Prochlorococcus marinus str. MIT 9515: one gene and its partner. The protein of the gene in region 2 interacts with the protein of the main gene of each other region in a pairwise test. Links are inferred from orthologs where the notes say so. Each region holds a gene or a part of one and is shown on either strand. Other genes may lie near its edges. The genes, in order: eno and rpe.

Evidence for each region.
Region 1: the proteins of rpe (region 2) and eno interact in binary tests that used the Escherichia coli proteins (3 or more experiments, as listed by UniProt). The link is inferred for Prochlorococcus marinus str. MIT 9515 from one-to-one orthologs.

What each region holds. Positions count from the first base shown.
Region 1 is NC_008817.1:216,949-233,666, forward strand. The notes cover bases 1,075-4,068. They hold eno (phosphopyruvate hydratase), read left to right. Parts: upstream 1,075-1,922; coding sequence 1,923-3,215; downstream 3,216-4,068. Other genes in these bases: P9515_RS01155 (ATP-dependent Clp protease ATP-binding subunit), read right to left, coding at 1,075-1,636; P9515_RS01165 (ABC1 kinase family protein), read right to left, coding at 3,229-4,068. Also shown: more of P9515_RS01155, read right to left, coding at 1-1,074; more of P9515_RS01165, read right to left, coding at 4,069-4,896; P9515_RS01170 (hypothetical protein), read right to left, coding at 4,896-5,213; P9515_RS01175 (NAD(P)/FAD-dependent oxidoreductase), read left to right, coding at 5,467-6,423; P9515_RS01180 (DUF3240 family protein), read right to left, coding at 6,444-6,725; P9515_RS01185 (sodium-dependent bicarbonate transport family permease), read right to left, coding at 6,729-7,727; P9515_RS01190 (SulP family inorganic anion transporter), read right to left, coding at 7,734-9,389; hemB (porphobilinogen synthase), read left to right, coding at 9,617-10,618; P9515_RS01200 (VOC family protein), read left to right, coding at 10,674-11,066; P9515_RS01205 (endonuclease MutS2), read left to right, coding at 11,081-13,492; Obg family GTPase CgtA, read left to right, coding at 13,533-14,516; P9515_RS01215 (hypothetical protein), read left to right, coding at 14,604-14,786; P9515_RS01220 (CP12 domain-containing protein), read right to left, coding at 14,837-15,055; P9515_RS01225 (glutathione S-transferase family protein), read right to left, coding at 15,188-16,069; P9515_RS01230 (aspartoacylase), read left to right, coding at 16,157-16,718. UniProt on the Escherichia coli protein: Catalyzes the reversible conversion of 2-phosphoglycerate (2-PG) into phosphoenolpyruvate (PEP). It is essential for the degradation of carbohydrates via glycolysis.
Region 2 is NC_008817.1:736,171-752,819, reverse strand. Bases 13,710-16,634 are described here. They hold rpe (ribulose-phosphate 3-epimerase), read right to left. Parts: upstream 15,588-16,634; coding sequence 14,832-15,587; downstream 13,710-14,831. Other genes in these bases: glpX (class II fructose-bisphosphatase), read left to right, coding at 15,774-16,634; ccsB (c-type cytochrome biogenesis protein CcsB), read left to right, coding at 13,877-14,815; lptB (LPS export ABC transporter ATP-binding protein), read left to right, coding at 13,710-13,765. In the rest of the region: tsf (translation elongation factor Ts), read left to right, coding at 1-181; P9515_RS04100 (adenylate cyclase), read left to right, coding at 187-1,266; ATP-dependent DNA helicase RecG, read left to right, coding at 1,296-3,752; P9515_RS09970 (M15 family metallopeptidase domain-containing protein), read left to right, coding at 3,813-4,238; P9515_RS04085 (NADPH-dependent assimilatory sulfite reductase hemoprotein subunit), read right to left, coding at 4,502-6,292; glyS (glycine--tRNA ligase subunit beta), read left to right, coding at 6,381-8,540; chlP (geranylgeranyl reductase), read right to left, coding at 8,558-9,895; P9515_RS04070 (M15 family metallopeptidase), read left to right, coding at 10,006-10,737; translational GTPase TypA, read left to right, coding at 10,852-12,654; P9515_RS04060 (DUF309 domain-containing protein), read left to right, coding at 12,661-13,047; more of lptB, read left to right, coding at 13,037-13,709; more of glpX, read left to right, coding at 16,635-16,649. UniProt on the Escherichia coli protein: Catalyzes the reversible epimerization of D-ribulose 5-phosphate to D-xylulose 5-phosphate.

The DNA of each region.
Region 1 (16,718 bases), 520 kb from region 2 along the record:
CTTCCTCTAGGTTATTCAAACGCTCAAAATAATTTATTTCCTCGCTGTTCATATTTAATTCTTCGATTTCGAGAATAAGTCTGTCCTCTTCATGTAACAAAAAAGTTAATTGTTCCATTTTTTCCTGATCATTATTCCAATTATTGATAATTGCGTTCAATTTATCTGTAGCTAATTCTTTTCTCTCTAATAATTTTTCTCTATCTTCAATGTTTTCAGGTGAAAGATCTTTTAACTTATTTTCAATGTTATAAATTTTGCTTTCTTCATCTAGGATTATTTGAGGTTTTATATTAAATTCTATCTTTAATTGAGCTGCTGCTTCGTCAATCAAATCTATTGCTTTATCCGGAAGAAACTTATCGCTTATATATCGATCTGCAAGTCTTGCAGAAGAATTTATCGCTTCTTCGGTAATTCTAATACCATGGTGTAATTCATATTTCTTTTTTATACCTTTCAAAATTTGCGCAGTTAATTCTACTGAAGGCTCATTAACTAATATTTTTTGAAAACAGTTATTTAATGCTTGATCTCTTTCAATATTTTCTCTAAACTTTTCAGGAGTGGTTGTCCCTATACATCTCAGTTCCCCCTCAGTAAGTAAAGGTTTTAAGATATTGCTTATATCTGCTGTAGATCTATCAGAACTAATTATTGTATGAATTTCATCAATAAATAAAATTATGCCCTGATTTGAGTCTTTTATTTCGTTAAGTATTAAACTTAGTCTTTCTTCTAATTGACCTCTAAATTTTGTTCCGGAAACTAATGCTCCTAAGTCAAGAGAAATAATTTTTAAGTTTTTTAATGAATCAGGAACTTTTCTTTCCACTATCAGTTGAGCAAGTAATTTAGCAATTGAAGTTTTGCCAACTCCAGGATAACCAATGAGGATAGGGTTATTTTTACTACGCCTAGATAAAACTCTCATTAAATTATTAATTTCATTCTCTCGTCCGACAACTGGATCGAGCAAACCTTTTTTCGCTGAGTCAGTTAAATCTTTTCCATAAAGAGAGAGTGCATTCTGGCTACTATTATGTTGAGTTTCAATTTTCAGATTATTTTTCGGTGTGGTAATTATAGGTTTTGTTTTTTCTATTAGGGCTTTTTTATCAGTTTTATTTATTGATTTATTCTCTTTATTGGTAATATTTTTTTTATTCTCAAGGTAATTTTGCCTTGGATTAATATTGGGAAAAATTTTTAATTCTTCCTCTAATTGTTCTACTGAAAGGTCCCCTTCTTGAAAAACATAATTTCCTATTCTTGCATCTCTACCTAATGCAATTAACAAATGAGGAATCTCTATTAAATTAGATCCCCACTGAGTTTTTATTTGATTTGCATTATCTAGTAAAATCTCTAAATCTTCACCAATAGTAAAAATATCTGAATCATTTGTGGGTGTCTCCTCTAGAAAATCCTCAGTTATGTCTAAAACTGTATCTTGATCTATTGATAATTTTTCTATGAATGCAAAAAAATCACTTGAAGTAAACAGAGTATGAATAATGTGTTCAATATTGAATTCACTATGGTCCCATTTCTTTGCAGTTTCTTCTCCTAACAAAAGAAGATTCCAACTTATATCACTAAAAAGTTCTGGATTTGATGTAAGAGTTTCTCTCATGAACTATACAAAAGTATTACTTGACCATTCAATTTTTATCTTAATTAAGATAACCCTTAATGATCATTAGAGTTTTTTAATTATAAGATGAAATTAAAATTTTCTTATAAACTAAAGCGAATTTGATTTATTTAATAGATTATTTCAAAATTGGCTTATTTACTAAGAGATTCTTCAGGAACTTGTTTTGAAATCAAAAAAAAATTATTTGATTATCTTCTTTATATGTCAGATATTAGCCAAATACTTCAGCTATTTATAGGATTTAAATAGTATTAATTAAATTGTGAAAGAAACTATTGATTTTCTTATTGACACTATTGAAGCTAGGCAAGTGCTTGATTCAAGAGGAAACCCCACTGTAGAGGCTGAAGTGTTTTTGGAATGTGGTGCTATCGGCAGAGCAATAGTACCAAGCGGAGCAAGCACTGGTGCTCATGAAGCACATGAATTAAGAGATGGTGGGACAAAATATATGGGAAAGGGAGTCTTAGATGCGGTTAATAAAATTCATGAGACCATTTCTCCTGCGTTATGTGGATTATCAGCTTTAGATCAAACAATCATTGATAAGTTAATGATTGAAATTGATGGAACTCCTAATAAATCTAATTTAGGAGCTAATTCTATTCTTGCAGTGAGTCTAGCTAATGCTAGAGCTGCTTCAAAAGCCTTGGATATGCCGTTATATAGATATCTTGGAGATCCATTATCTAATCTTCTGCCAGTTCCATTGATGAATGTAATTAATGGTGGTGCTCATGCACCTAATGGTCTTGACTGCCAAGAATTTATGCTCGTACCTCACGGGGTGAAAACTTTTAGTGAAGCACTAAGAATGGGTACTGAAATATTTCATTCACTCAAATCTTTGCTTGATAAAAAAGGATTATCTACCGCTGTTGGAGATGAAGGTGGTTTTGCCCCAGAATTATCATCGTGTGAAGCAGCAGGAGATCTGCTTTTAGAAGCTATTCAGAAAGCCGGATTTATTCCTGGTAAACAAGTATCATTAGCTCTAGACGTTGCGAGCACTGAATTTTATAGAGATGGTTTTTATAAATATGAAGGGACAAATTTAACTAGTTCTCAAATGATTTCTTATCTTTCAAATTTAGTTTCAAATTATCCAATTGTCTCTATAGAAGATGGATTGGGAGAAGATGATTGGGAGGGTTGGGCAGCCTTAAATAAGGAGATTGGCCATAAAGTGCAGTTAGTAGGTGATGATTTATTCGTTACGAATACTGAAAGGTTAAGAAAAGGAATATTAGAAAAATCTGCTAATTCAATCTTAATAAAAGTAAATCAAATTGGAACATTAACTGAAACTTTAGAAGCTATGGATTTAGCTAAAAGTGCTGGTTTTACAAGTGTTATCAGTCATAGAAGCGGTGAGACTGAAGATACAACAATTGCTGATTTATCTGTAGCAACTAGAGCTGGTCAAATTAAAACGGGCTCTTTGAGCAGAAGTGAAAGAATTGCTAAATATAATAGACTCCTAAGGATTGAGGAAGAGTTAGGGAACCAAGCTAGATTTGCTGGGGATTTAGGATTAGGTCCAAAAAATATATAAGATTAGATTATTGCTACTTCTTGAGCTTGTCTATTCTTGAACCTTTTCTCATGTTTAGTTGACATTTTATCCAATCAATACTTATTGGTGCTGCAAATAATAAAGGTAAAATAGCTAAATTATTTTGGTTCTTAGTCACAAGTAAAGCTGATGCTATTGTAAGGCTTCCCATAAGAATTGAATGTCCTAATGATTTTTGTGCAGTAAACATTTTCTTAAATTGCCTGTCAGATTCTCCCATCCTTATTTGAAGTTGTAAATCACCCTGCTCTAATCTCTCTAAACTCTCATCAATTCTTTTTGGGATGCCTACAGCCTTTGAACCTAATTCACCAACTTGTCTCCCGAATTGGTTAATTAAATCGTTTGGTGATTGATTATTAGAAGTCATGAGGTCAATTAGATAAGGCTTAGTAATTGATACAAGGTTAAACCCTGGGTCTAACATTCTACCAACTCCTTCAAAAGTTGATAGTGCTCTCATCACAAAAATTAAATCCACTGGTAGTTGAAAAGGAGTTTCATAAACAAGTTCATATAAATCCCCAGATAGTTTTTCGATAATTTTTGGGCTGAATGGAGGAGTTAAAGCTTCTTTTAGCATTAATCTAACTAATCTTCTTACTGGTCCAACATCTATATCTTTGGAGATCAAGCCTGCTTGTTGTAGTTGAGTGACAAGTGAAGATGCATCTCTCAATGCTGCTGATTGAACCATAGATCCCAATCTGACTTGTAGGTTATTTGAAATATTGCCCATCATCCCAAAATCATAAAAGATTAATTTGCCTGAATTTGAAACGGCTAAATTCCCAGGATGAGGATCAGCATGAAAAAAACCATAATTTACTAGTTGTTTCAGATAGCTAATTGCACCTATTTCGGCAATCTTAGGTAAGTCAATGTTCTTAGACTTTAATTTTTCAATATCACTTATTTTTATACCTTCTAAATAACTAAGACAAAGGACTTTGTCACTACTCAAGTCCCAAATAACTTCAGGGACTTCTACATTATCATCATCAAGAAATTGTTGTCTAAATCTTGCGGCATACTGTGCTTCACATTTAAAATCTAGTTCTTTCATCAGAACTTTTCTGCACTCTTTTGCTATATCAACCCAATTTCTTCCACGACTCCAATTCCTATTCTTTTGCAGTACAAAAGCAATTTGTTGCATTATGTTCAAATCGATTATGAATAATTGCTTAAGATTGGGTCTTTGAACTTTAAATACAACTTCTTTCCCATTTCTCAAAGTCGCTCTATGAACTTGAGCTAAAGAAGCTGATCCAATTGGCAAATCATTAATTTTGTTAATTTCTGAGAATTTCTGCCCGAGTTCGGTTTTGATAATTTCCTCAACTTTTGTATATGAAAACTGAGGAACTTGATCTTGTAACTTTGATAATTCTTGTATCCAAGTATTAGGAATTAAATCAGGTCTTGCCGACAATAGCTGACCAATTTTGATAAAGGCAGAACCAAGATCAATTAATTGATTAGTAAACCACCTAGCTCTTTTTATTTGAACTTTTTTATTTTTATCTTTGTTAGTTTGAAAAATTTTAGTTTTTAAATTATCTATCCATAAATTGACTAAAAGTAAAATAAGTGTTTTCCAAATAAGAAAGCTTCTTTTGATTTTTTGTATTCTATTTTTTAATTTATGATTACTCATTAAATTGTATTATTCATTTTCATATTGAATTTTTCAATTTTTTCTTGTATTTCTTGTATCTCTTTTAAAACTTCATTTAAGTTTGGATCTTTATAAGATTCTGAATTATTAGTATTTCTTTTTTGACCCATTTCATTTTCCATTCTTGCAGCCTCTTCAATTATGGCTCCTTTAAGTGTATCTAATTCTTTTTTGATGATTTCAGGGGCCTCTTGAGCAATACTTGTAGCTTCTTCAAATTTTTCTACAACTATTTCGTTTAATTTTTCACTTACCTTTTTAATAGCCGCTTTTAAAAGATAATCAGAATTCGTCATAAATAATATTTAAAGCCTATTAGTGATTCATAATCATAACTTAATTGATAATAGATCAATTGAGAACAAATCAGGCAATTGATTTCCTTTTGCATTTGTCGATTTGTTTTTCCTATGTAAGTTTGTATCTATATTCTGCTTTTTTCTTTTTTTTCTCTTAACTTATATTTATGTAAAAAGGTTAGAAATTTAAAAAGTATATTTTTCTATCCAAAAACTCATCTAATTATTGATTAAAAGGAGTTTTCTTAAATTGGAAATTATTGAAACAGATGTAGCTATTGTTGGCGGAGGTCCAGCCGGATGTACCTGTGCATTGTATACATCTCGTTCTAATCTTAAGACAGTTATAATTGACAAAAATCCATCTGTTGGAGCTTTAGCAATAACTCATCAGATTGCAAATTATCCAGGGGTTCCTGTAGATATTAGTGGTGAAAAATTACTTACATTGATGAGAGAACAAGCTGTTCAATATGGGACTGATTATAGAAGAGCTCAAGTATTTGGTATTGATGTTGGTAAAGATTGGAAGACTGTTTATACACCTGAAGGAACTTTTAAGGCTAAAGCACTTGTATTAGCAAGCGGAGCAATGGGTAGACCTGCTTCTTTTAAAGGAGAAGCAGATTTCTTAGGTAAAGGTGTCAGCTACTGTGCCACATGTGATGGGGCTTTTTATAAAAATAGAGAGGTTGCAGTTGTTGGAGCTAATAAAGAGGCAATTGAGGAAGCAACTGTGCTCACAAAATTTGCTTCAACGGTACATTGGATTACATCAAGTGATCCAAAACAAGATAATGAGGAGGCGAAGGAATTGATGGATATTTCTAATATTAAACATTGGAGTAGGACGAGATTATTAGAGATATTAGGAAATGATATGGGTGTAAACAGGGTGATTGTAAAGAATAAACAGGAAGAAGGACCCATTAATATTGATTTAGACGGAGTCTTTGTTTATATGAGTGGTTCTAAGCCAATTACTGATTTTTTAGGAGATCAAATTGCCTTAAAGGAAGATGGAGGAGTAATTGTTGATGATTTTATGTCTACAAATTCTGATGGTGTATGGGCTATTGGAGATATAAGAAATACACCTTTTAAGCAAGCTGTAGTCGCAGCATCAGACGGATGCATAGCAGCAATGTCTATCGATCGATATTTAAATAGTAGAAAAAATATAAGAGTAGATTGGATACACTCTTGAAATATTGATAGAGTGAAAAATTATAGAGGTGTGGCTTCAGAGATATAAGCTACTCCGCCGTAATAACTTAAATCTGACTTGATATTGTCGCGCATTTGATCAATTAATTCTTGCTCACAGAAAACTATTACATGAGCGTTTGAACCTAATCCAGTAAATTCCATATCTTCTGTAACAAATCTTTCTGGCCCTCTTCCAGTTGCATGTTTCATAATTGTATATCCCGGGACATTAGCTTTCTCTAATGTATCGATAATTGCATCAAGTTCTCTTTCACTAAAAATTAAATCTAATCTTTTCATCTTTTACAAAGGGGTAATTGGAATGATTTTATTTACTAAACTCATATAAATAGGAATACCTAGAACTATATTAAACGGAAAAGTTAAGCCTAATGTAGTAGAAATATAATAACTTGATTTTGCTTCTGGAACTGTCATCCGCATGGCTGCCGGTACCGCTAAATATGAGGCACTTGCGCATAAAACTACAAATAAAAGAGCGTTCCCAGGTCCTAGAGATAAAAACTTTGCCACAAAAACCCCTATTAGAGAATTAAATAATGGCATAAAGATTGCAAATCCAATTAAAAATGAACCAGCGTTCTTTAGTCTGGGTAATCTTTGAGCTGCAACTATTCCCATATCTAAAAGGAAAAAGCACTCTGCACCATAAAATAACTGTCCAGTAAAAGGTTCCATTTTTGTAATGGCTGCGGGATTACTGAAAGCCGTAAGAAAACCGACAACTAAACTGGATAATAGTAAATAAACTGAACCATTCAAAAAAGACTCATGCAAGATTGAACTAAGATGCATTTTTCTTGCATTAGGTCTATCTTGAGGACCTGCAAATTTTACTATTAGTAAGCCTACAATTATGGCTGGAGATTCCATTAAAGCTAAAGCTCCTACCATAAACCCATCAAAATCTATACTTTGACTCTCTAAGAAACTTTCTGCTGAGATAAAAGTTACAGCACTAATAGATCCATATGCAGCTGCAATAGCTGCAGAGTTAAAAACATCAAACTTGTACCTTAATATAAAGAATCCAATTATTGGAATTATTAATGACATCAATATTGCTGCCCCTAATGTTGGTAAAACCTGATCGGTAAAACCACTTTTCTGTATTTCAATGCCTCCTTTAAAACCAATTGCTAAAAGCAAGTATAAGGAGAAAAGTTTTGGTAATGGAGCAGGTATTTCTAAATCGGATTTAAAGAATATAGAAATTGCTCCAATTAAAAAAAACAGTACTGGAGGTGCTAATACATTTTGTATTATGGGATTTACTTCCATAAATTATTAGGCTAATTCATTTAAGGCAGCTTCTAAAGCTTCTTTCCTCGTCTCTATTATGCCACTAACTCCAAATTTAGATAATCTTTCTTTAACTTTTTCATTTGCTCCAGCTACAAATGCTTTTCTAGAATTGTTTTTAGCTTCTTGCATCATATCTTCAATAGCAAGTGTTGCTGTTACTCCAAGTCTAGGGACATCAGTAATATCTAAAATTAAAATTTTATAGTTTCTCACTAACATCATTCTCTCGGAAATGCCTTTAGCTGCTCCAAAACTTAGTGGGCCTTTAAGTCTAAATAACATGACTTCTCCAGAACATCTATCTAGAAGAGCCTTTTCATCAGCAGGTAAAAGGTTTTGACTTTGCTGATCCTCATTGGATAAAGGATTATCCTTGTCCATCCCCTCCAATTGAGTTTCAGTAATTGAATCTATTGTTAGCATATTCGCAATAAATACTCCAACTAGTACTGCCCATATTAAATCCCAAAAAACCGTCATTAGTAATACTCCGTACATCACAACTGAAGTTTTAAGAGATAATTTGTGAGCTCTTCTCAGGAAACCCCAGTCAATAATATCTAAGCCTACTTTGATAAGAATACCTGCCAAGAGAGCAGTTGGGATTTGCTCTGCTAATGGGCCTGCACCCACTAAAACAATTAATAGAACAATAGAGTGAACCATCCCAGAGATAGGTGTAGAACCCCCAGATTTGACATTGATAACTGTTCTCATTGTCGCACCAGCACCTGGTAAACCTGAAAATAGTCCTGCTATAGCATTCCCTATTCCTTGTCCAATTAATTCTCTATCAGAATTATGTTTTGTTTGAGAAATATTATCTGCTACTAAAGATGTAAGTAAAGAGTCAATGGCTCCAAGGACCGCAAGTACTAAGCCTGCTTTAAAAATAATAGGAAAGTATTGATTAAAACTTGGGAAACTTAAAGATGGTACACCTCTAGGAATTTCACCAATTCTGTCTAATGCTCCATCTCCGAAAATAAGAATTGATATTGGTGTAACTATTAATAAAGCTAAAAGAGGAGATGGGACCCATTGACTAATTTTTCTGGGTGTTAGAAATACTATTCCTAATGTCATTATTGCCACTCCAACAGCTGCTCCATTAGGCTGGAAATTAGAAAATACAGTTGATAAAGATTCTATTACGCCTCCTCTAGTACTGATTCCTAATAATGGACCAATCTGAAGAGTAATTATTATGACGCCTATGCCAGACATGAATCCGGAGACAACAGAGTAAGGAACTAGCGTTATATACTTACCAAGCTTTAAGATTCCAAATAAAATTTGTAATAATCCGCCAATCACCACTGCGGCCATCACTAGAGGTAAAATTTGGCCTGCTGAAAGATCTCTTGGTACACCAACAGCAGCCAAACCTGCGACAACTCCCGCTACTGTAACGCTCATTGGACCAGTGGGACCACTTACTTGAGAAGGGGTACCTCCAAATAAAGCTGCTAAAAAGCCAACTACAACTGCACCATATAAACCGTAAATTGCCCCGCCAGGACCTAATGCGGCATTACCAAAAGCCAGTGCAAGAGGTAAGGCGACCACGGCAGCTGTGATGCCTCCTAAAATATCACCTCTAATATTTTTAAGATGAAATCCATTGATAATGTTCAAAGATACTCTCCTTAATAAATCTAATAAGTAATGATAATATCTCTTTTTGTCGTTAATTTGTTAAAAATATATAATTTGTGCAAGATTTTTCAATAACTTTCTAAAAATATCTTTGCCATTATTTAGGTTAATTTTCCTGAAGAAAAAAGGGTTTTGATTATTTTTTATGCAAGTTAAGAGACTATCGTATTATTTGAGTAATTATTTTACAACTTCAAAATATTCAAATGAATTTAATCATTCGCCCAAGAAGATTGAGAAGAACAGAAGCAATAAGAGAGATGGTAAGAGAAAATTACCTGCATCCTGAAGATTTTATATATCCATTATTTATTCATGAAAAGGATTTTCAAGAGGATATATCTGCAATGCCAGGAACCTATAGATGGGATATGAATGGATTGATAAAGGAAGTTGTTAGAGCCTGGGAATTAGGTGTTAGATGTATTGTGCTTTTCCCAAAAATTGATGACAGCTTGAAAACAGAAGATGGCTCAGAATGTTTCAATGAAGCTGGTTTAATACCTAAAGCAATACGAACATTAAAAAAGGAGATCCCTGAGATGGCAATAATGACTGACGTTGCACTAGATCCTTATTCATGTGATGGACATGATGGCTTGGTTGATGAGAATGGAAAAATATTAAATGATGAAACTATTGAAATTCTTAAAAAACAGGCCATAACCCAGGCAAGAGCAGGAGCAGATTTTATTGGTCCAAGTGACATGATGGATGGAAGAGTTGGAGCTATTAGAAGTGCTTTGGATATAGAGGGATTCAGTGATGTGGGAATTATTAGCTATACAGCAAAATTTTCATCCGCCTATTATGGACCTTTTAGAACAGCTTTAGATTCTGCTCCAAAAGAGAATAATAAGAAACTTATTCCAAACAATAAATCAACATATCAAATGGATCCTGCTAATTCAAAGGAGGCTTTAATTGAATCAGCGTTAGATCAATATGAGGGCGCAGACATTTTAATGGTTAAACCAGGTGTTTCTTATTTAGATATTGTTTACAGGCTAAGTAATTTTTCAAATAAACCAATAGCTGCTTATAACGTGAGTGGAGAATATTCAATGGTCAAGGCTGCGGCTATGAAAAATTGGATTAATGAAAAGGATATTGTTTTAGAAACATTACTTAGTTTTAAAAGAGCTGGGGCTAAATTGATACTCACATATCATGCTTGTGATGCATCAAAATGGTTGCAAGAGAGGTAGAAACTCATTAAATTCAAAAATTTTGTTTATTCTTAAATAAATAATATGAATTGTTTTGCTTTTAAAAGTTTCAAAAGGTGTTCATAGAATTGGACATATTGCACTTAGAGTCGAGAATCTCGATAGAGCCAAGTCTTTTTATTTGAACTTAGGTATGAAGTTGATTTGGGACGATAAAGATTGGTGCTATCTTGAAGCAGGTAATTTTAAGGATGGTCTTGCTCTTTTAGGACCAAGTTATAAAGCGGCAGGCCCACACTTTGCTTTCCATTTTGAAGAAAAGAAAGAAGTTGAAAATATTTATTCTGATTTACAAAGTTCTGGAGTAAAAGTTTTACCTATTCATGAACATCGAGATGGAACAGCTTCTTTTTATATGCAAGACCCCGAAGGTAACTGGCTAGAAATGCTTTATGTTCCGGCTGGCGGGATTAAATCAAATATTTGATTATCTACTAATCAATGAAAGAGAAAAGTCATTATAAAAATTTATTATCGCACAAATCACTTTCAGAAGAATCTATTGGTCTTTTAGAGTGGGATACTTTGAAGACTCAAATTGCCTCTTTTGCTTCTACAAAAATGGGCAAGAATGTAGTACTTCAGTTTGAAATTCCCACTGAATATGAAATTTCGAGGAGATTATTGAAAGAAACTATAGAGATAAATGAGCTAGAAAAAAACTTAGATAAATCGATTAGTTTTTCTGGGGTGTTTGATATTTGTAAAAATATCGAGATTTGTTCAAAAGGAGGAGTAATTAATTCTTCTGATTTATTAGAGATAGCTGAAACAATTTCAGCTTCAAGAAATTTAAAAAAAATCCTTTTGGATTTTGAACAAAGACCTTTTATTTCTGCTTTTTTAAAGGGTTTAATTGACCATAATCAGATTGAAAAAATTTTGAAAAATGGTATTGAATCCAACGGTAGAATTTCGGATCGAGCCAGTCAGAAATTAGCAAACCTTAGACAAGAATTATTATCTAAGAAATCAGAAAGGAGGGTATTAGTAAATAAATTTATTCAAAATAATCTACCTTATATCCAAGATACTATTGTTGGCGATAGATACGGAAGACCCGTTTTAGCAATAAAAGTGCAATATGCAGAGAAATTTAAAGGTATAATTCATGATTCCTCGGCATCAGGAAATACTATATATCTGGAGCCAGAATCTATAGTTTTAAAGGGTAATAAGATCGCTTCTATGGAAGCTAGAGTTGCAGGAGAAGAATTTAAATTATTAAAAGAGTGGTCACATATTATTCGTGATAACAATCAAAGTCTTCTTGAAATGTCAAATATACTTTTGAGAGCGGAGTTTTCCCTAACTCGTTCAAGATATTCAAATTGGATTGGAGGCAATGCTCCAATAGTTGAAAATAGTCCAATAGTTTCTTTAATGGGTTTTTCTCATCCTCTTTTGATTTGGGAAAATAAAAAAAAACAAGCTGCCAAACCAGTTTCTATTGATTTTCATATAGACAGAAATACTAAGGTGGTAGCTATCACAGGACCAAATACTGGAGGTAAAACTGTTGCATTAAAGGGCCTTGGAATAGCATTATTGATGGCTAGATCAGGATTATTTATTCCTTCAATTCAAAAACCAATAATTCCTTTTTGTCCAAATATATTTGTTGATATTGGGGATGATCAATCTTTAGAGGGAAATTTATCTACTTTTAGTGGACACATATTGCGCATTAAAAATATTTTGGAAGCTCTTAATAATAAAAAGGGGTTTTCAGTTGTTTTATTAGATGAGATTGGATCTGGAACCGATCCTTCTGAAGGTACTGCACTTGCAATAGCTTTACTGAAAGAGTTTGCAATTGTCTCTGATATTACCCTGGCTACAACTCATTATGGGGATATTAAAGCTTTGAAATACAGTGATAATAGATTTGAAAACGTTTCAGTTGCTTTTGACGAAGAATCATTCAAGCCTAAATATACTCTTAATTGGGGAATACCGGGAAGAAGTAATGCGTTATCAATTTCAAAGAGAATTGGCATTAATGAAAAAATACTGAATAATGCTTCCAACTATTTAAAACCGAAAGAAGTTGAAAATATAAATAATATTATTAAAGGATTAGAAGAGGAAAGGTTAAAGCAACAAAAATCGGCAGAAGAGGCCGCTGAACTTATAGCCAGAACAGAAATATTACATGATGAAATAAAGAATAAATATGAATTTCAAAAACTCAATGCTTTAAAAATTCAGGAGGCTGAAAAGCAAAAACTATCCAAACATATCAAAGAAGCTCAAAAAGAAGTTATTAATTTGATCAAAAAATTAAAAGACCAAAATGCAACTGGAGAAGATGCCAGATTAATTGGAATTAGGCTTAAAGAAATTGAGACGGATCATCTTACTCAATCAAATGTTGAAAGGACAACATCTTGGAGTCCCAAAATAGGAGATTTTATTAAAATTAAAAGTTTAAATAGCTCTGGTCAAATAATAGACATAGATGAAAAAGCCAAGTCTTACGAGGTTAAATGTGGATCATTTAGAAGCACATTATCAATTAATGATTTTGAAGGACTTAATGGCGAAAAACCTAAGTTTAAAGATTCTCAAATCCAAATTAGTTCAGTAAGAGAAGATTTTTCTTTTTCTAAAATAAGAACAAGTAAAAACACCATAGATGTTAGGGGAATGAGAGTTCATGAAGCAGAAATCATTATTGAAGAAAAATTTAAAAAGTTTCATGGACCGCTCTGGATAGTTCATGGTATCGGAACTGGGAAATTAAAAAAAGGATTACGTTTATGGTTATCAAGTTTGAATTATGTTGATAAAGTTGAAGATGCAGAAAATAATGAGGGAGGAGCTGGTTGCAGTATTGCGTGGATAAAATAAAATCTGTAAGTATCTAGAAAAACTATTCGTCAATTTTTAAGTGCAATTTATTGATCAAGCAAATATTATTCTCAAAGCTGGTAAAGGAGGCAATGGAATAGTTTCCTTTAGAAGAGAAAAATTTGTGCCTGCTGGAGGACCTTCAGGCGGTAATGGAGGAAAGGGTGGCTCAATTATCCTTGTAGCTGACAATAATCTGCAAACACTTTTGGATTTTAAATTTAATAGAGAAATATTTGCTAAAGATGGTTTCAAAGGAGGTCCAAACAAAAGATCTGGAGCATCAGGGGAGAATACAATCCTAAAAGTTCCTTGTGGAACTGAAGTTAGAGATGTTCATACTGGGATTATATTGGGAGATTTAACTATTGATAAGCAAAGTTTAACTATTGCTCATGGAGGTAGAGGAGGCCATGGCAATGCTTATTACTTAAGTAACCAAAACAGAGCTCCGGAATCTTTCACTGAGGGACAAGAAGGAGAGATTTGGGAGGTGCAATTAGAATTAAAACTCCTTGCAGAAGTTGGGATCATTGGTCTTCCTAATGCGGGGAAAAGTACTTTAATTTCTGTTCTATCATCAGCACGGCCAAAAATTGCAAACTATCCATTTACGACTTTGATACCTAATCTAGGAGTAGTGAGGAAGGCTGATGGAAATGGATGTCTTTTTGCGGATATTCCTGGTTTGATATCTGGTGCTGCTGAAGGAGTAGGTTTGGGACATGATTTTTTAAGGCATATTCAAAGAACAAAGATACTGATTCATGTGATCGATTCAATTGCAGAAAATCCTATTCATGATTTTGAGATAATTGAGAAAGAATTAAAACAATATGGTAATGGGCTTTTAGAGAAAGAAAGAATAATTGTACTTAATAAGAAGGAGCTTATAGATGAAAATTATTTGAAAATAATAATAAAAAAGTTAGAAAATTTATCTAAGAAAAAAGTTTTAGTTATTTCTTCAGCTTTACGAGAAGGTTTGCCTTCACTACTTTCTGAGGTTTGGAATCGAATTTAATTTTTGAGATATTATTTTTTTTTAATTAAAATGCTTGATTTAATTGTGTAAATTGGCCATAAATTATATGTTGCCTTTTATAAACTTATGAATTTTTATAGTTGCTTTGATCAACAAGGAAAAATAATTGCCAGGTGCCAGACTATCCAAGATATTGAAGTTTTAAAAAAAATGGGAAGACCGATAGTTGAAGTTAAAGAAATGAAGAACGAAGAATCTGTAGTCTGTTCCTTAACTGGCAGTCCCTCTGACTTTAATATGGATTATTAAAAAAAAAAGGGCCTCAAGAGCCCTTTTTTTGTTTTTTTTAAGTTTACGTATTAATCATCATAAACTAAACATTCAGGTTCATCTGGATTGGCATCACAGAATAGCTCTAATGCATTTGGATCATGTTTGTCTTCAGGATGATGATCCTTATATTCTTCAAGTTCCTTTAATTCTTCAGTTAAATGTCTGACCTTTGGAAGATTACCCTGTTCTTTTGCAGAGGCGATTTCCGATTGATCTTTTTGAATGTGTTCGTCAATGGATTTCATTTGCAGTTTTTCGTACTTAAGTAGACTCTTATAACATAGTTAATTTGAATTGATTTTGCATTATCTATTAATAAGCTTCGTGTTCATAACAACATGAAATTGATAAGTTAATAATTATCTAGGATTAATCTTTTAAGTAACCGATTCGATTATTTCCTGTAAAGAGGGCAAAACTGGGATAATTTGATTTGGATTTAAAGGGAATATTGCTTTGTAATAGTCTTTTTTCCATTCAGAGTCAAAACATGTCTCAGAAATATTAGACAATTCAAAAAATCTTGATCTCCATTTAATAATATTTTTAAAATCTGAAATTTCTTTTTCACTACATTTAAAAAGTTGCCTATAAATTAATTCCCAACGAATAATTGTTGGAAATAAATAAATATCCGCATAGGTTAGGTCTTCTCCACATATCCAATTACCCAAATTTTTATCAAACTCTTTTTCTACCTTGCTTAAAGATCTAAAAAGGGTTTTACTTGCTAGTTCATAAGATCTCTGATTTCTAGCAAATCCGCATTTATAGACTCCATCGTTTATGTCTGAATGAATCATTTTTAAAAAATTTTGATCGCAATTTTTTATTTGGAGTGTTTTGTTAGAGGATTCGACTTTTATTGAATTCAGTAACCTTACTATTTGGGAACTTTCACTAGATATAATATTAATATGATTATTTTGAAGATTAAATAGTAATGGTAATGTCGACCTGAATATATTCTGTTTTTGTGCTTTTTTATAAAATTGATTAAGAGTCTCGCATCCCTCAAACTTTTCTTTGAAAATCCATTGTCCAGAATTAATATCCGCTTTTAAAAAAATAACTTTAATTTTCTTTGATAAGTTTTTCAGTTTGTAAATGAGTAAAGTTCTATGGCACCAAGGACAAGAGTTTCCTACCAATAGATAAGAGTTTTTAGTATTGACTTCAAAATCATAAGTTTTATCAACTAAAATTCCCTTCGGCCTTTTATAATTTCCATGAGAGTCTGCAGGTGCAAAACCGTCCATTAATTTTGTCCAAAACCAAAACCACGATCTTTTGGCGAAATTAATTAGATACTTATTTTGCATAAATTTGTAATTTTATTTTTAAAAATGAACTCGGGCAAAATACTAATTGTTTCAAGCACTCATGGAAATGAAATTAATCCAGTTTGGTCCGTCAATCAATATAGTAAGCAGGGAAATATCATTGACAAAAATATTGAATATAAGTTCATCATAGGAAACCCTCTGGCTTATGAAAAGGGTTGCAGATATATAGATAAAGATTTGAACAGATCTTTTAATCTAATTAAAAATAATCATGATACTAGTATTTATGAAATTAGAAGGGCAAATTTTTTAGTTGAAAAGTTTGGTGTTAATGGTTCTGAACCTTGTGATATTGCTATTGACTTGCATACGACTACCGCAAATATGGGAACAAGCATTGTAATGTATGGTAGAAGAGAAAAAGATTTTTGTCTTGCGGCATTACTTCAGCATAAGTTTGGTTTACCCATTTATCTTCATGAAAAAGATGAAAAACAAACTGGATTTCTTGTGGAAGCATGGCCATGTGGATTAGTAATAGAAATAGGTCCTGTTGCTCAAAATTTTTACGATCCTAAAATCATAAATAGATTTTTAATAATTATTAGTTCTCTAAGAGAAG
Region 2 (16,649 bases):
GCTTTCTCAACCTTATATAAAGGATAGTTCTCTAACAGTAGAAGATTTAGTAAAGCAGGCAGCAGCTAAAATTGGTGAAAATATCAAAGTGAGGCGTTTCACAAGATATACGTTAGGTGAGGGTATTGAAAAGAATGAAATGGACTTTGCCGATGAAGTCGCATCTTTAAAGTCAAATTAATAAATTTGGATAATAGTATCAAAGGTAGATATTCAAAAGAGGTGAAGATTCAGCTCGATAGGGCTGAGGTTAAAAAAGATATATTATTAAAAAATATTTATAAAGAATATGAAATTTATTTTAGGATTGTAAGAAAATCTATTCTTTCGTCTACTGAGAAAGGGATATTTGGACTTTATTCTGATCTATCTCTTAGGAACAGCGATAAAGAATATAAAAACCTAGAATTAATCAACTTTTTAAACAATGATATTAGCTTTCTTATCCAATCAAAACTTCCATTATTAACAATTGAGCAGTTGAAGTTAATCGATAATAGTGAGACCCAAATACATTTAATAAATAAAAAAGCATTAAAAGAATTATTAAAATTAAAAAAATCTAAAACGGTTAATTTTGACTATGAAACGGAATTAATTACTAAAGAATCCATTGAATTTAATTGCAGTAATAAGTTAAATTCATATCAATATTATGAGTCTATAAATGATGATGAATTTTCATCTGTAAATTTGGATGAAAATGATTGTTTAAATTACTATTCGAAACAACCTAGTATTAAAGATCTTGAAGATGAGAAACATATCATTGATTCTGTTCTTGAATTAATAGAAGGAACAAAAGAAAAAAACATAATTAATCCTAAGAACTTTAATGATCAAGAAAATGATGTTTCTCTATATAGTGATAATTTAAACTTATTTGAAAAAGTTGATAAAGGTTTTAACCAATTTTTAGTAGACCTTTCATATAAGGTAAATTCAGAATTATTCAAAATAAAATTAATTCAAAAAAACATATCCGAAGATATTTTCAAATTCTTATCAAATAATCATAATTTAATAAAACATCCTCATCCTTTCGTAATTAGTTATGATCTAAACCCAAGTAACTTTACTGAATTTAATAATAAATCAGGCAATATAAGTTTGTTTAACATCTCAGATATTGAATTAGAATTTCATAATTTAGAGCTTTCAATCTGTAGAAATAATATTAACGAATTAAAGAATAAATTTAGATTATTAAATAAAAAACATCTATATTGGAAAAATAAGGAACTTTACCTTAAAAATTTAAAATAATAAAATCTTAAGTTTATCTCTCAGATAAAGTGACGAATAATAAACAATATATAAATTTAATTAAGAATTGGATTAGACCCCTTCAAAAATCACTCACACTAGAGTCAGAAAATAAATTTACTAATTTACATGGTAGAAAACAATTTTTTAATGATTATCTTTATGAATCATTAAGCAATTTAGAAAATCTTAAATTAACTGATGAATATATCAAATTATTTAGTGAATTTTCAATTAAATATTCTCAATATAATAATTTAGATAGTAATCAGAGAAAAAGACTTGTAATTGATACTAGAAAATGTCTATTAAAATTAAGTACATCTATTGATTTAATTTACTCTAGTAAAAATACTACTAGTAATTATTCAAGATTTGCAGATTCAAATCTATCTTTATACTCAGATATTTCCTTGATAAAAAGTATAGGTAAAGTAACTAAAAAGAAACTAAACGAATTAGGTATATTTAACATAAAAGACTTAATCAATTATTTTCCACGTACTTATTTAGATTATACAAATAGAGTAAAAATAGTTAATCTAAAACCAGATAATTTATACACTTGTATTGCAACTATTAAAAAGTTTTCTATTTATAAGAGTCAAAATAATAGTAATTTATCCATAATGAATATAGTAATTTTTGATGAGACATCATCTATTAAAGTTACAAAATTTTTTTTAGGAAAAAGATATAGATCTTATTCCTTTTATACTTCTCAGAAATCTTTATATATTCCTGGTACTAAAATAGCTATTTCTGGTAAGGTCAAACTATCTGAATATGGAAAAAATTTTATTGATCCGCAGATAGAGATTTTAAATAATAATGATGAATCTTTTAATTTCTCTGGTAAGATTATGCCTTTATACTCCTTATCAGAATCATTTTCAAATATAAGTTTTATCAAATTAATTAAAAAAGTAATTATTTATTCAAAAGATTATCCAGACTTACTTACTCAAAAACAAATTAGTTCATTATCTTTATTACCAAAAAGTGATTCTTTAATAAACATTCATTTACCTCCAAATCAGGATGCTTTGATTGAATCAAAAAAAAGATTGGTATTTGATGAACTATTTCTATTACAAATGAAGTTTTTATTGAGAAAGCGTAAGAATAATAAAAAATCAACTAATCGAACATTTGCTCAAAAAAGATTTTTACTCCAAGATTTTTTAAATAAAATTCCTTTTCAATTAACAAAATCTCAGGAAAAAGTCCTTGATGAAATTAAATTAGACATATCAGATTTAACCCCTATGTCCAGACTACTTCAGGGAGATGTTGGTAGTGGTAAAACTATTATTGCAATTGTTTCCCTTTTAATTATTCTTGAAAAAGATCAGCAAGGTGCATTAATGGTTCCTACAGAAGTACTTGCTAATCAGCACTATAAAAATTTATTAAAATATCTAAATCCACTTTCTGTTTCGGTCGAACTACTTACAGGTAACACCCCACAAAAAAAGAGAAAAGAAATACTAATAAATTTAAAAAATGGAATGGTAGATATTCTTGTAGGTACTCATGCATTATTTGAAGATAAAGTTATTTTTAATTCATTAGGTATGGTGGTCATTGATGAACAACATAGGTTTGGGGTGACTCAAAGAAATAGATTACTGAATAAAGGCGATAATACGAATTTGTTATCAATGACAGCCACACCAATACCAAGGACACTTGCCTTGTCACTATATGGAGATCTAGATATTAGTCAGATTACAGAACTGCCACCAGGAAGAGTTCCAATAATTACAAAAATAATTACAGAGGATGATTTAGATAAACTATTTTCACTTGTAGAGAATGAAATAGATAATGGAAAACAAGCTTATGTAATTTTGCCATTAATCGAAGATTCTGAAAAAATGAATTTAAGCTCTGCAAAAAACATTTTTCAGTATTTATCAGAGGAGATCTTTTTAAAAAATAAAGTTGGACTATTACACGGGAAATTAAATTCTGATGAGAAGAATATCGTAATTAATTCATTTTTAAAAAATGAAATTAGTATTTTGGTATCCACTACAGTTATTGAAGTCGGTATTGATGTACCTAATGCTTCAATCATGATAATTTATAACTCAGAGAGATTTGGATTATCTCAGTTGCATCAGTTAAGAGGAAGAGTTGGGAGAGGCACCCATAAATCATTTTGTTACTTAATAACCTCTGATAAAAATGGATTAGAAAACAAAAGACTAAAAGTTTTAGAAAAATCTAATGATGGTTTTTATATCGCGGAAAAAGATTTAGAGATAAGAGGTCCAGGGCAACTCTTGGGGTATAAGCAATCAGGATTACCAGATTTTGTATTGGATAACTTACCAAATAATAAGGTGTTAATTGAAAAAGCTCGAGAAGAGGCGCAGAACGTAATAAAGGATGATCCTGACTTAAGAAAAAATTTTATGTTGAAAGATTTGTTAATTGACAATTCTGATAATAAATTTGTACATGATTTCTTAAATTAATAATTTAATAATTGTAAATTTTAAAATATATGCAAATATGAGATCAATTAAAAAAAATATTTGAAAATTTGGAATAAAGTCCCAATTGAAGAGAATAAAGATAAATTGATAGCAATACCTAATTGTTTCAAATTTATTAGTCCTCATCCTTATTATGATATGGGTGCTCCTTATAGAGAGGATGAGGGGATTTGGAAATTAAGAGAAGAAGTTATTAAAAGATTAATTAAAGTAAATGAATATTTAAAATTAAGAAATAGTAATTTTCACCTTTTAATTTATGACAGTTGGCGTCCTATCGAAGTCCAAGAATTTATGTTTAATAGAGCTTTTATTTTGGAATGTAAACGGTTAGATATTGATGCTTCTGAAAAAGATATGGAAAGCTATCCTCTAATACAAAAAAAGTTGAGGAATTTTGGGCATACCCATCATTCGATGATAGATTTCCTCCTCCTCATTCAACTGGAGGCGCTTTGGATATAACTTTGGCCGATAAGTATGGAAATATAATTGATATGGGGAGTAATATTGATGAGATGAATGAGAAATCTAAACCGGATTTTTATAAAAATATTGAAAAAGAAGATGCAATTGTCTTCGATAATAGAAGAAAATTATTAAAAGAAATTATGAATAAATTTGAATTCGTACAACATCCAAATGAATGGTGGCATTTTAGCTATGGAGATCAATTATGGGCTTGGAAGAATAAAAAAGCTAATGCTTTATATGGGATAATTTAAATATTAATCAAATTCTATTAATAAATTATTAATAGAAGAATCAGTTTCATTATTTATAAAATCACCAAAATCTTTTTCTGGATTGCTTTTCTTCCAAAATTCAAGTAATGGTTTAATAGTTTTTTCTAAATCATCGAGATCCATTCTTTGCAAGTACGGTCTCGCTAACCTTTGAAGGTTTTTACTGCCGCCTAACCATAGTTGATATTTATTTTGCCCACTCCCTACAAGAGCCAGTTCTGCCATATAAGGTCTTGTACATCCGTTTGGGCATCCTGTCATGCGGAACAATATCGTCTTTTCTATATTCATATCATTTAATAAATTTTCAATTCTACTGAGAACTTCAGGCAAAATTCTTTCGGCTTCGGTCATGGCCAGACCACAAAGAGGGAGGGCTGGACATGCTAAAGCGTGTCTTTGAATTTCATTGATATCATGAAGATTGTCATATCCAATACTTTTTAAGGCTTTTTGAATTTCTCTTTTGTTTTTTTTGGGAATATTACAAAGTAAAATATCTTGATTAGGTGTAAGTCTTAAATCAAGATTATTTTCTTTAACAATATTTCTTATTAGTGATTTCTTCTTTCCATAAAGCCTTCCCGATAATAAAGGTAAACCAACAAAATAATAATCTTCATTTTGTTTATGCCAACCTAGATAATCAATTAATTTATTCTCTGGTTCTTTTCTTAAAGGCTTAATTTCTTTTCTAAAATATTTATCTAAAAGAATTTTTTTAAACCATTTAATACCTTTTCTATGCAAAAGGTATTTCATTCTAGAATTTTTCCTTGATTTTCTATCTCCATAATCTCTTTGAATGGCAACGATACTTTGAATTAGTTCATATATATCTTTCTTATCAACATAACCAAGTGGATCTGCAATTCTTGCAAAGGTCTCTTCATTATTATGAGTTCGACCCATACCTCCACCTATATAAAAATTACATCCTTCGAATTCCCCTTCTTTAGAAGTGAATGCAACTATTCCAATATCATTAGTAAGAAGATCAACAGAATTATCGCCAGGAACGGTGACAGCACATTTAAACTTCCTTGGGAGGTAGGTAGATCCATATAAAGGTTCCTTTTTGGACCCGCTAAAAACATTCTCTTTAAACTGTAATTTTCTATTCTCTTCAATCTCTTTATCTGGTTTTATAGTGTATTCCAAATCTCCGTCAGCCCAAAGCTCTAAAAAAGTTCCTTGTCCTGCTACAGGTGTTAAGAGATCGGCAACTTTTACGGCTAAAGTTCTTGCAGTTATGTATTCTGATGTTTCAAAAGGTGCGGCAGGAGCCATGACATTTCTATTTATGTCCCCACACGCAGCTAAAGTTGAGCCCATTGAATTTACAATAGATTTAATAACTTTCTTCAAATTATCTTTCCTGATTCCATGCATTTGAAAGGCTTGTCTAGTTGTTATTCTCAGTGTGCCGTTCCCGAGTTTGTCTGATAATTCATCTAAAGATAGAAATAGTTTTCCTGGGATTTCTCCCCCAGGACTTCTTAGCCTAAGCATCATCTGCCAATCTTTCCCTTTGCCAGGCTTTCTGTTTTCTCTATTATCTTGTTGATAACTTCCATGAAATTTCAATAGTTGAACAGCATCATTTGTAAAATGATCACTTTCATTCTTTAGTTCGCTTGCAAGTGGTTCCTTGAGAAATTCACTGCCCTTCTTGAAATTTTCAAACTTAGATACCTCTAGACCATTTGCTAAGCAAACCGTCTCTTGTTTTTCAATCTTTTTTTTCTTTTTTACTTTTTCGACCTTGATCAAGGGACCAAAACATATCTCTTTTTATACATTAGCGAAAAGCTTATTTAACCGGTAGTAAATTATAGTTGTAATAGCCCATAAATTATTTTTGTCTAAATATTTACTTGAGATAGGAACAGAAGAGTTACCGGCCAATTTTTCTCATTCTGTAATAAACCAAATTTACTCTAATATCAAATTTGAATTTGATAAGAAACTTATCAAATACAAGAATATTATTTGCACCTCCACACCAAGAAGAATAGTTCTATTTTTAGAAGGTTTAGTTGATTATGCCGATGATAAGAGAGTTACAAGAAAAGGGCCTAAAGCTTCTGCTGCATTTTTAAATGGAGTTCCAACCCAAGCTGCTCTTGGTTTTGCAAATAGTTTAGGGATTAATATAGAAGATCTCCAAATAAGAAAAACAGAAAAGGGTGAGTTTGTATTTGGAACGAAAATTGAAAAAGGAGAATCTACAAAGTCTGCTTTATCTTTAATAATTCCAAAATTAATAAAAAATTTGCAAGGTCCTCGATTTATGAAATGGGGGTACGGTAGCTTTAAATTTTCAAGACCTATCCGCTGGATTGTCTCACTTTATGATGATGAAATTCTTGATTTTGCTTTCGATGAATGTGATCCTAGGATCAAAATAGGTAACAAATCAAACGGTCACAGGTTAATAAATAAAGTTATTGAAATCCAATCTTCATATAATTATTTTGGATTAATGGCTGAAAGTGGAGTTTTTGTTAACAGAGAAGAAAGAAAAGAAAAAATTGATAATCTAATAAACCAGGAATCTCAATTGTTAAAATTAGACCCTAGTCTCTCTGAGAGTTTGCTCAACGAACTAACTGATTTAGTTGAATCACCTAATTTAATAACTTGTAATTTTGATAAGCAATTTCTTAATTTGCCTGTTGAAGTTCTTTCAACAGTAATGAAAAATCATCAAAGATACATTCCTCTTCTAAAAAAGAATAAAAAATTTTCCAAATTAGGTTTGAGTTCTGAAGAAATTATAAGTACAAAATTCTTTGTCCTATCTAATGGTCTTAAAGAATCTAACAATACTATTGCAAAGGGGAATGAAAAAGTACTTAGGGCAAGATTCTCTGATGCAAGGTTTTTTGTAGAAAGTGACAAAAAAGTTGCTTCTAATGTCCGTAATGAAAAACTAAAATCTGTTTCTTATTTGAAAGGTATGGGTAATGTTTTTCAGAGAGTAAAAAGAATTCAGGCCACCTCAGAGAAGATTTTAAATTATTTAAATGATCAATCTTTAGATAGTAATAAAATTATAGAAGCTGCAAAGTACTGTAAAAACGATTTGTGTAGTGAAATTGTTTATGAATTTCCCGAATTGCAAGGGATAATGGGAGGTAAATACTTACGAAATGAAGGTTTTAGCAAAGAAATTTGTATTGCTGTAGCTGAACATTATTTGCCACGTTTTTATAAAGATGATTTACCTTCTACAAAATACGGAGCTATTGTTTCTATCTCTGACAAAATAGAAACTTTAATAAGTATATTTATTTCGGGAAAAAGACCAAGTGGTTCCTCTGACCCTTATGCACTTAGAAGAAATTTAAATGGGGTTATTTTAATTATTTGGCAATTTGAACTTGATATAGCTATTGAAAATATATTTAGGGAACTTATTGAATATTGGGAAATTTCATTACCTAATTTAAAATTTGAGAAAGAAAAAGTTTTAACTGACTTAATTGAATTTTCTAATCAAAGAATTGCTAGCCATCTTGATGAACTATCAATCAGTAAAGATGTAATTAAAGCTACTTGTTTTACTGATTCATCAGTTGAAACAAGAATAGTGAATATTTTGGATTTAAAAAAAAGGATTAATACTATTAAACAGCTTAAAGAGAAAGCAAATTTTTCTGAGATTCAAAAAGTCATCTCTAGAGTTTGTAAATTAGCTGAAAGTGGTAATTTAAAAAGATCAATTTTTGCAAGCAAGGATTATGTTAATCCAAATTTATTTGAAAAAGAATGTGAAACCAAAGTATTTCAATTCATCAAAGAAATAGAAGTATTTATTTCATCAACTAATTGGGATTATTTTGAGCTTTTTAATTTATTTGAAAATAATACCAATAACCTTAATGAACTGTTTGATAATGATAAGGGGGTTTTGATTATGTCAGAAGATCCAGAAATCAAAAATAATCGATTAAATTTACTAGGTTTGATCAGAAATTACTCTTTAAAAATTGCTGATTTTACTAAACTAAATTAATAATTCAAAAACAATTGTTATTGACTTTTATTTTTTTTAATCCCACCTTTAATTGAGCTAACCGCCAACATCTTATCAACTTCCTTGTCATCTCTTACAGCACTTGGGACTGGCTTGTATGTGCTTGGCGCTAATGCCTTACCTCTTAAAACAGATCCTAGAGTTAAAAGAGTAAGTTTTAATTGTTGAAGTGGTTTCATTGCTACTACCGTCTTGTAGAGGTAACTATCAAATGTAAGTCTCTGTACATCCATGTCACCACACATCTCTACAAATGCTTCCCTAGCTCCATCACTTGTGTAAAAAATTCGTTGGAGGATATCTAAAACTGTATAAGTTGTTCCATATTTCTTATCCCACTTTTTTAAGTATATTTTTAAATCTTTTTCAGTAGGGATGATTTTTCCATTTTGACTTGATTCGACAATTTGCTCAGCACACATCCTTCCACTTTTTGCCGCAAAATATATCCCTTCTCCTGAACTTTTGGTTACGTAACCAGCAGCATCTCCAACTAAAGCCATTCTTCCTACAACTCTTCTTGGTCTTGGATGTTCGGGAATAGGATGAGCTTCAACTTTTATGACTTCACCATTAACTAGTCTTTTCTTTGCTCTTTCTCTTACACCAATTTGAAGGCTTTTTATTAAACCTCCATTCTGTTTCATTGTTCCGGTTCCAGCTGCAACGTGGTCGTATTTTGGAAATACCCAACCATAAAAATCTGGTGATACATCAGTTCCTACATACATTTCTGCTCTATCTTCGTAATATTTCATCTCTTCCTTGGGAAGTTTTATCCTTTCTTGGATTGCTACCGCATAGTTATAATCGCCAGCATCCATAGCCTTTGCAACTCTACTCGTTGCACCATCGGCACCAACAATTAAATCAACCTCTAGCTGTTTTCCTTTTACTTCGGATTGATCATTAAGAATTTCATTGTAATGAAGTGTGTATGGCCCTTGCTTGTTCGTACCGGTTTCTATTTTGGATACCAGGCCATTGACTAAGGTTGCTCCCAGATCTGCAGCGCGATTTCTCATGAATGAATCCATAACTTCGCGCCTTAACATCCCTATATACTCTTTTTTACTTCCTGGGTAAATATCATCCAAAATAATATCTACTTCTCTATTGGATGGGGAGATCATTTTCATATTTCTAACTTTTCTATCAATAATTGATTCTGGCAAATCAAATTCTTCTACCATACAAAGAGGAATAGCGCCTCCACAAGGTTTGGCATTATCTAACTTCCTCTCAAAAATCCATGTTTTTATCCCAGATTTTGCAAGTATTTCAGCAGCACATGAACCACTTGGACCTCCACCGATAACAGCAACTCTCAACATATCAAAAAAAAAAGTATCCTATTAAAAAGCTACATCAAATTCTTTATAAAAGTACATTTCGTAAATTAATAGTTAATATCGAAATATGTTTTTCTAATAAACTTTTAATCTTGGACCGTAAAGAAGAATTAAAAGAGTCATTTGATATCCCAGTCGCTGAGAGAAAATATACAAATGAAGTAAATCCAAAATATAAAATATATATATTTTTAGTAATTCCAGTCTTATTATTACTTTTTTCTATCGCTGGGTTGAGATTGAACAAAAATTTAAATCAAAGTCGATTAATAAATATCAATACTAAAAATACTAATAATTTTGATGATAGTATCTTAGGCCATCTCCCATATAAGGAAATTTCGAAAGAAAAATTGGTTGTCATTGAACCAAATATTGAAGTTCATATCGACATGAGTGAATCACTTCTTAAAATGAAAAATGATGCTATGAAAGATGGTATATATTTGGTCTTTCTTAGTGGATATAGATCAATAAATCTACAGAAAGATATTTTTTATTCTTTAAAATCCATGAGAAATCAGATTGCTGCAGAAAGGGCTAGGGTTTCAGCACCACCAGGATATTCTGAGCATAGTACAGGATTCGCTATTGATATTGGAGATGCCGATAAAAGAGAAACAGACTTTGAAGTTGAATTTGAAAATACGAATGCTTTCAGATGGCTTAAAAACAACGCAGCTAAGTATCACTTCAAATTATCATTCAATAAAAATAATAAAAATGTTGATTATGAGCCTTGGCACTGGCGATATGAAGGGTCGATCGAAGCACTTAAAGTTTTTGAAGCATCAAATAGGAATTTAAAAAAACAACTTAATTAAAAACTAATAACAATTTTTATATATGATTTTCAAAGTCTTACAGATAAATTCTTCAGAATAAGCATTCTTTGAGTTAGCCTTAATATAATCAACTTTTGGTTTGTAAGTTTTTAGATGTCAACTTCAATTAAAGATATAAGAAATGTCGCAATTATAGCTCATGTAGATCATGGGAAAACAACCCTTGTCGATGCATTATTATCTCAATCAGGAATTTTTAGAGATAACGAAGTAGTTCCTACTTGCGTAATGGACTCGAATGATTTGGAGAGAGAAAGAGGTATTACAATCCTTTCAAAAAATACAGCTGTTAATTATAAAAACACCCGAATTAATATTATTGACACCCCGGGACATGCTGACTTTGGAGGTGAAGTTGAAAGGGTTTTGGGAATGGTTGATGGTTGTTTATTAATCGTTGATGCTAATGAAGGGCCTATGCCCCAAACAAGGTTTGTATTAAAAAAAGCTTTAGAAAAAGGTCTAAGACCTATAGTCTTCGTAAATAAAATTGATAGACCTAGAGTAGTTCCAGAAATAGCAGTTGATAAAGTTCTTGATTTATTCCTTGAATTAGGTGCAGATGATGATCAATGCGATTTTCCTTATTTATTCGGTAGTGGATTATCAGGTTTTGCAAAAGAAGAAATGGAGTCAAATAATGATAATATGATGCCCCTTTTTGAAGCTATTCTTAGGCATGTTCCTCCACCTGTAGGTGATTTAAATAAGCCATTGCAGCTTCAAATTACAACTTTGGATTACTCTGATTTCTTAGGAAGAATTGTAATTGGAAAGATTCATAATGGAACTATAAAAAATGGTCAACAAGCAAGCCTTATAAAAGAAAGTGGAAAAACTATCAAAGGAAAAGTAAGCAAACTTTTAGGATTTGAGGGATTGCAAAGAATTGATATTAATGAAGCTTTTGCCGGAGATATTGTTGCAGTTTCTGGTTTCGATGATGTAAATATTGGAGAGACCATAGCTTGTCCTGATTCTCCTCATCCACTTCCTTTGATTAAAGTTGATGAGCCTACACTAAATATGACATTTGTCGTAAATGATTCTCCATTTGCTGGCAAAGAAGGGAAATTTGTTACAAGCAGACAATTAAAAAATAGATTAGAAAGAGAATTATTAACTAATGTAGCCCTAAGAGTTGAAGAAACAGATTCACCAGATAGATTTTCTGTCTCTGGGAGAGGCGAACTGCATTTAGGGATTTTGATAGAAACAATGAGAAGAGAGGGCTTTGAATTCCAAATATCGCAACCGCAAGTTATTTTTAGAGAGATTGATAATGTTCAATGCGAACCTATAGAAACATTAGTTTTAGATGTTCCAGAAGCCGCAGTTGGTTCTTGCATTGAAAAACTTGGTTCAAGAAAGGCTGAGATGAAAAACATGCAGACAAGTTCAGATGGAAGAACACAACTAGAATTTCTTGTGCCATCAAGAGGTCTTATAGGCTTTCGTGGGGAATTTGTGAGAATAACTAGAGGGGAAGGAATTATGAGCCACTCATTCTATGAATATAAACCTAAAGCTGGAGATTTTGAGACAAGAAGAAATGGTGTACTTATTTCCTTTGAAGAGGGTGTTGCTACATTCTATGCTTTAAAAAATGCAGAAGATAGAGGTGTTTATTTTATTAAACCGGGAGCAAAGGTTTATAAAGGTATGATTATTGGCGAGAATAATAGATCACAAGATTTAGAGTTAAATATTTGCAAAACAAAGCAACTGACAAACATGAGATCTGCAGGAGCAGAAGAATTGGATACTTTACAATCTCCTGTAGATATTACACTTGAGAGAGCGCTTGAATATATAGGTCCCGATGAAATGTTAGAAGTAACGCCTGATTCAATAAGAATGAGAAAATTAAATAAGAAAAAGGCCTTAAAAAAATAGTTTCTTATGGGAGATGAAGAAATAAAAAAAAGTTTTGAGGAGAACTTTCTTAATGCTTTAAATCTCTTTAATGATCAAAAATGGTATGAGGCTCATGATGCTTTTGAAGATATATGGAATACTCTTGATGGTGATGAAAGACAAATTGTACAAGGAATAATCCAAGTTTCCGTTTCTCAATTTCACTTAAGTAAAGGAAATTTGAATGGTGCAACTATATTAATGGGGGAAGGTTTGGGTAGGATAAAAAATAGAACTTACATTAATTTAGGAATAGACCTTGAATCTTTTTGCAAATGTCTAGAGGATTTACTAAGAAAGCTTCAATATAAAGAAGACTTAAATGAAAATGATAAACCTTACTTAGTGAGACGAGTGAAAAATGAATTTTGAAATAAAAAACGTATTTCTGACCATTGGAGGCAAATCAATAGTTAATGATGTGTCAATAACTGTATCCCCTGGTGAGATTGTAGGTTTAATGGGTCCTAATGGTGCCGGCAAAACCTCTACTTTTAATCTTGCAGTTGGTAATTTAAAACCTGATAAAGGAGATATTTCAATGAATGATAAGTCCATTAAAAATTTACCTTTGCCCAGTAGAGCAAGACTTGGTTTAGGGTATCTTACCCAAGAGGCAAGTATCTTTAGAGATCTTACAGTTAAAGAAAATATAGACTTGGCCTTACAACATTCTTTTTCCAGTAGCGCAATAGTTAGAAATAAGAGAGAAAAAATAATTAATGAATTTAATCTAAATAAAGTTGTTGATAATTATGGTTATCAACTATCTGGAGGGGAAAGAAGAAGGTGTGAGATAGCAAGAGCTCTATCAGTTGGAAGAAAAGGACCTAAATATTTACTTTTAGACGAACCTTTCGCAGGGATCGACCCCTTGGCTGTAAATGATTTAAAGAAACTTATTATTAAACTAAGTAAAAATGGAATGGGAATTCTTATCACTGACCATAATGTTAGAGAAACTCTTTTAATCACAAACAAATCATATGTTTTGAGTGAAGGGAAGATCCTAGCCCATGGATCATCTAATGAACTTGCAAATAATCAAATAGTGAAAAAGTTTTATCTTGGAGATAATTTTCAGCTTTGAGCTATTAATTTACAAATTAATTTAAATTAAAATATTCTAAATAAACAAAAAATAAATATTTTTTAAATTACTTTATAGTTAAGTTAACTAATACAGTTTTTTATTCTACTGATGATATTTGATGGTTTTATCAAAAATTTGATTTACGACCCAGTATCTACCTTAGGCATTTTAATATTTTATTTTTTATTAATTAATCTGCCAATTTCTTTATTAGCTTTATTTAATAAAAAATCCTCATCTTTTGTGAGATTTTTTACAATTTTAATTAATCTTTTCATAGCTTTACAGCTTATCTTCAGATGGATTTTATCTGGACATTTCCCAATAAGTAATTTATATGAATCTCTTTATTTTTTAGTTTGGGGCATATCTCTAGGTCAATTATTAGTAGAGAAAGAATACCCAAATCCCATAATACCAGTAATAGCAATACCTATTGAGCTTTTAACTATAGCTTTTGCATGCTTTGTTTTGCCTGATGATTTAAAACTATCTTCTAATCTTGTTCCAGCATTGAGATCAAGCTGGTTAATTATGCATGTAAGCGTAGTAATGCTAAGTTATGCCGCGCTCATAATTGGCTCTTTACTTTCAGCTTCCGTACTTTTTATTAATAACAGACAACCTCTTCAACTTAGAAGCAGTTCTACAGGTATAGGAGGTTTTAGGATGTCTAATGAGTACTCTGGCAATAATTTCAATGAGCCTATAAATTTCACTCATACGGAGGAATTAGATACTCTTAGTTATAGATCAATATTAGTCGGATTCGTTCTTCTTACTCTTGGTTTAATAACCGGAGCCATTTGGGCTAATGAAGCTTGGGGCACTTGGTGGAGTTGGGATCCTAAAGAGACATGGGCCTTCATATCTTGGTTATTCTATGCTGCCTATTTACACATGAGAATTAGTAGAGGCTGGCAAGGTAGAAGACCTGCCTTATTCGCAACTTCAGGCTTTTTTGTTGTACTAATATGTTATCTCGGAGTTAATTTTTTAGGTATAGGTTTGCATAGTTATGGCTGGATATTTGGAATATTAAATTAATTTCAAATGTTCATTCTTAGGGCTCTGAAATTATCTTTCCATTTTGAGCATCTTGGGCAACTGACCTTAATTCATCGCAACCCTCTTTCAATGTGGGATAAGCAAACATTCCACTCCCTGCGATAAAACAATTAGCCCCAGCCGCTGCACATTGCGAAATGGTCCAATTTGCTTTTATTCCACCATCAACTTCGATGTCTATATTCAAATTCTTTTCAATTACAAATTCTCTAATTTTTCTTATTTTACTTAGCATAGTTGGTATGTATGCTTGACCTCCAAATCCTGGGTTAACTGTCATTACTAAGACGTGATCCACCATATCCATTATATTTTCAATCATTTCAAATGGTGTATGAGGATTTAATGCAACCGATGGCGATCCACCAAGATCTCTTATCCTTCCAAGAATCCTGTGAAGGTGAACGTTTGATTCAGCATGAGCGATTACAACTCCTGGCTCTCCATTTGGTCCTTTTGTTGAATTAACGTATGACTCGAGCATTGTCTCACAGTTATATTGGCTTACCATCAATTGAGTCTCAAAAGGAACCTTGCAATATTTCCTACATGCAGCAATCATTTCAGGACCAAATGTAAGATTTGGAACAAAATTACCATCCATTACATCAAATTGAATACGATCAACCCCTGCTTCCTCAAGATCTTTTACACATCCCCCCATATTTGCCCAATCTGCAGGTAAGACAGAAGGAATTATTTGAATTGGTCGATTAACACTATATGAGTTTTTAGAATTAGATTCGGTCATTTAATTTTTAAAATATTTAATAAAGATACTATATTTGGTTGCTTATTCCTAATTTAAAGTCATGGCCTGATAAAGTAACAGCTGCAAAGAGTTAAAAAAAGCTAATTAGCAAAATAATTCTTATAAAAAAGTCATTTTTTATGAGAACATATTTAAATCTCTTAAGAAATCTTTTTAAATTTAATTGTGAATCAAACTTTAATTCAAGAAATTCTCGAAGTAGTCGAGCAAGCCGCAATCGCATCAGCGAAACTTACAGGTCTCGGCCAGAAAGATGAAGCCGATGCTGCTGCTGTTGAAGCAATGAGATTGCGAATGGGCAAAATTGAGATGAAGGGGAAAATTGTTATAGGTGAAGGAGAACGTGACGAAGCACCAATGTTATACATAGGTGAAGAGGTAGGCAGTGGCAATGGGCCTGGTGTTGACTTTGCTGTAGACCCTTGTGAGGGTACTAATCTTTGTGCTAACAACCAAAGAGGATCTATGGCAGTATTAGCGGCCTCTGACACTGGTGGGCTTTTTAATGCACCTGATTTTTACATGAATAAACTGGCAGCACCTCCAGCAGCCAAAGGAAAAGTAGATATTAGGAATTCAGCAACTGAAAACTTAAAAATTTTAAGTAATTGCTTGGATTTAGCAATTGATGAACTTACAGTAGTTGTTATGGATAGAGCTCGACATAAAGGGTTGATAAAGGAAATTCGAGAATGCGGTGCAAAAATTCAACCAATTTCTGATGGAGATGTTCAAGCTGCAATTGCATGTGGATTTGCAGGCACAGGTACCCATTGTCTAATGGGAATTGGAGCAGCTCCTGAAGGCGTAATATCAGCCGCTGCCATGAGAGCTTTAGGGGGGCATTTTCAAGGACAATTAGTATATGATCCCTCGATTGCACAAACTTCTGAGTGGGCAGACTATACAAAAGAAGGAAATATAAAACGTTTAAATGAAATGGGAATTACTGATATTGACAAAATCTATGAGGCCAATGAACTGGCATCAGGAGAAAATGTTATTTTTGCGGGTAGTGGAATTACTGATGGCTTGTTATTC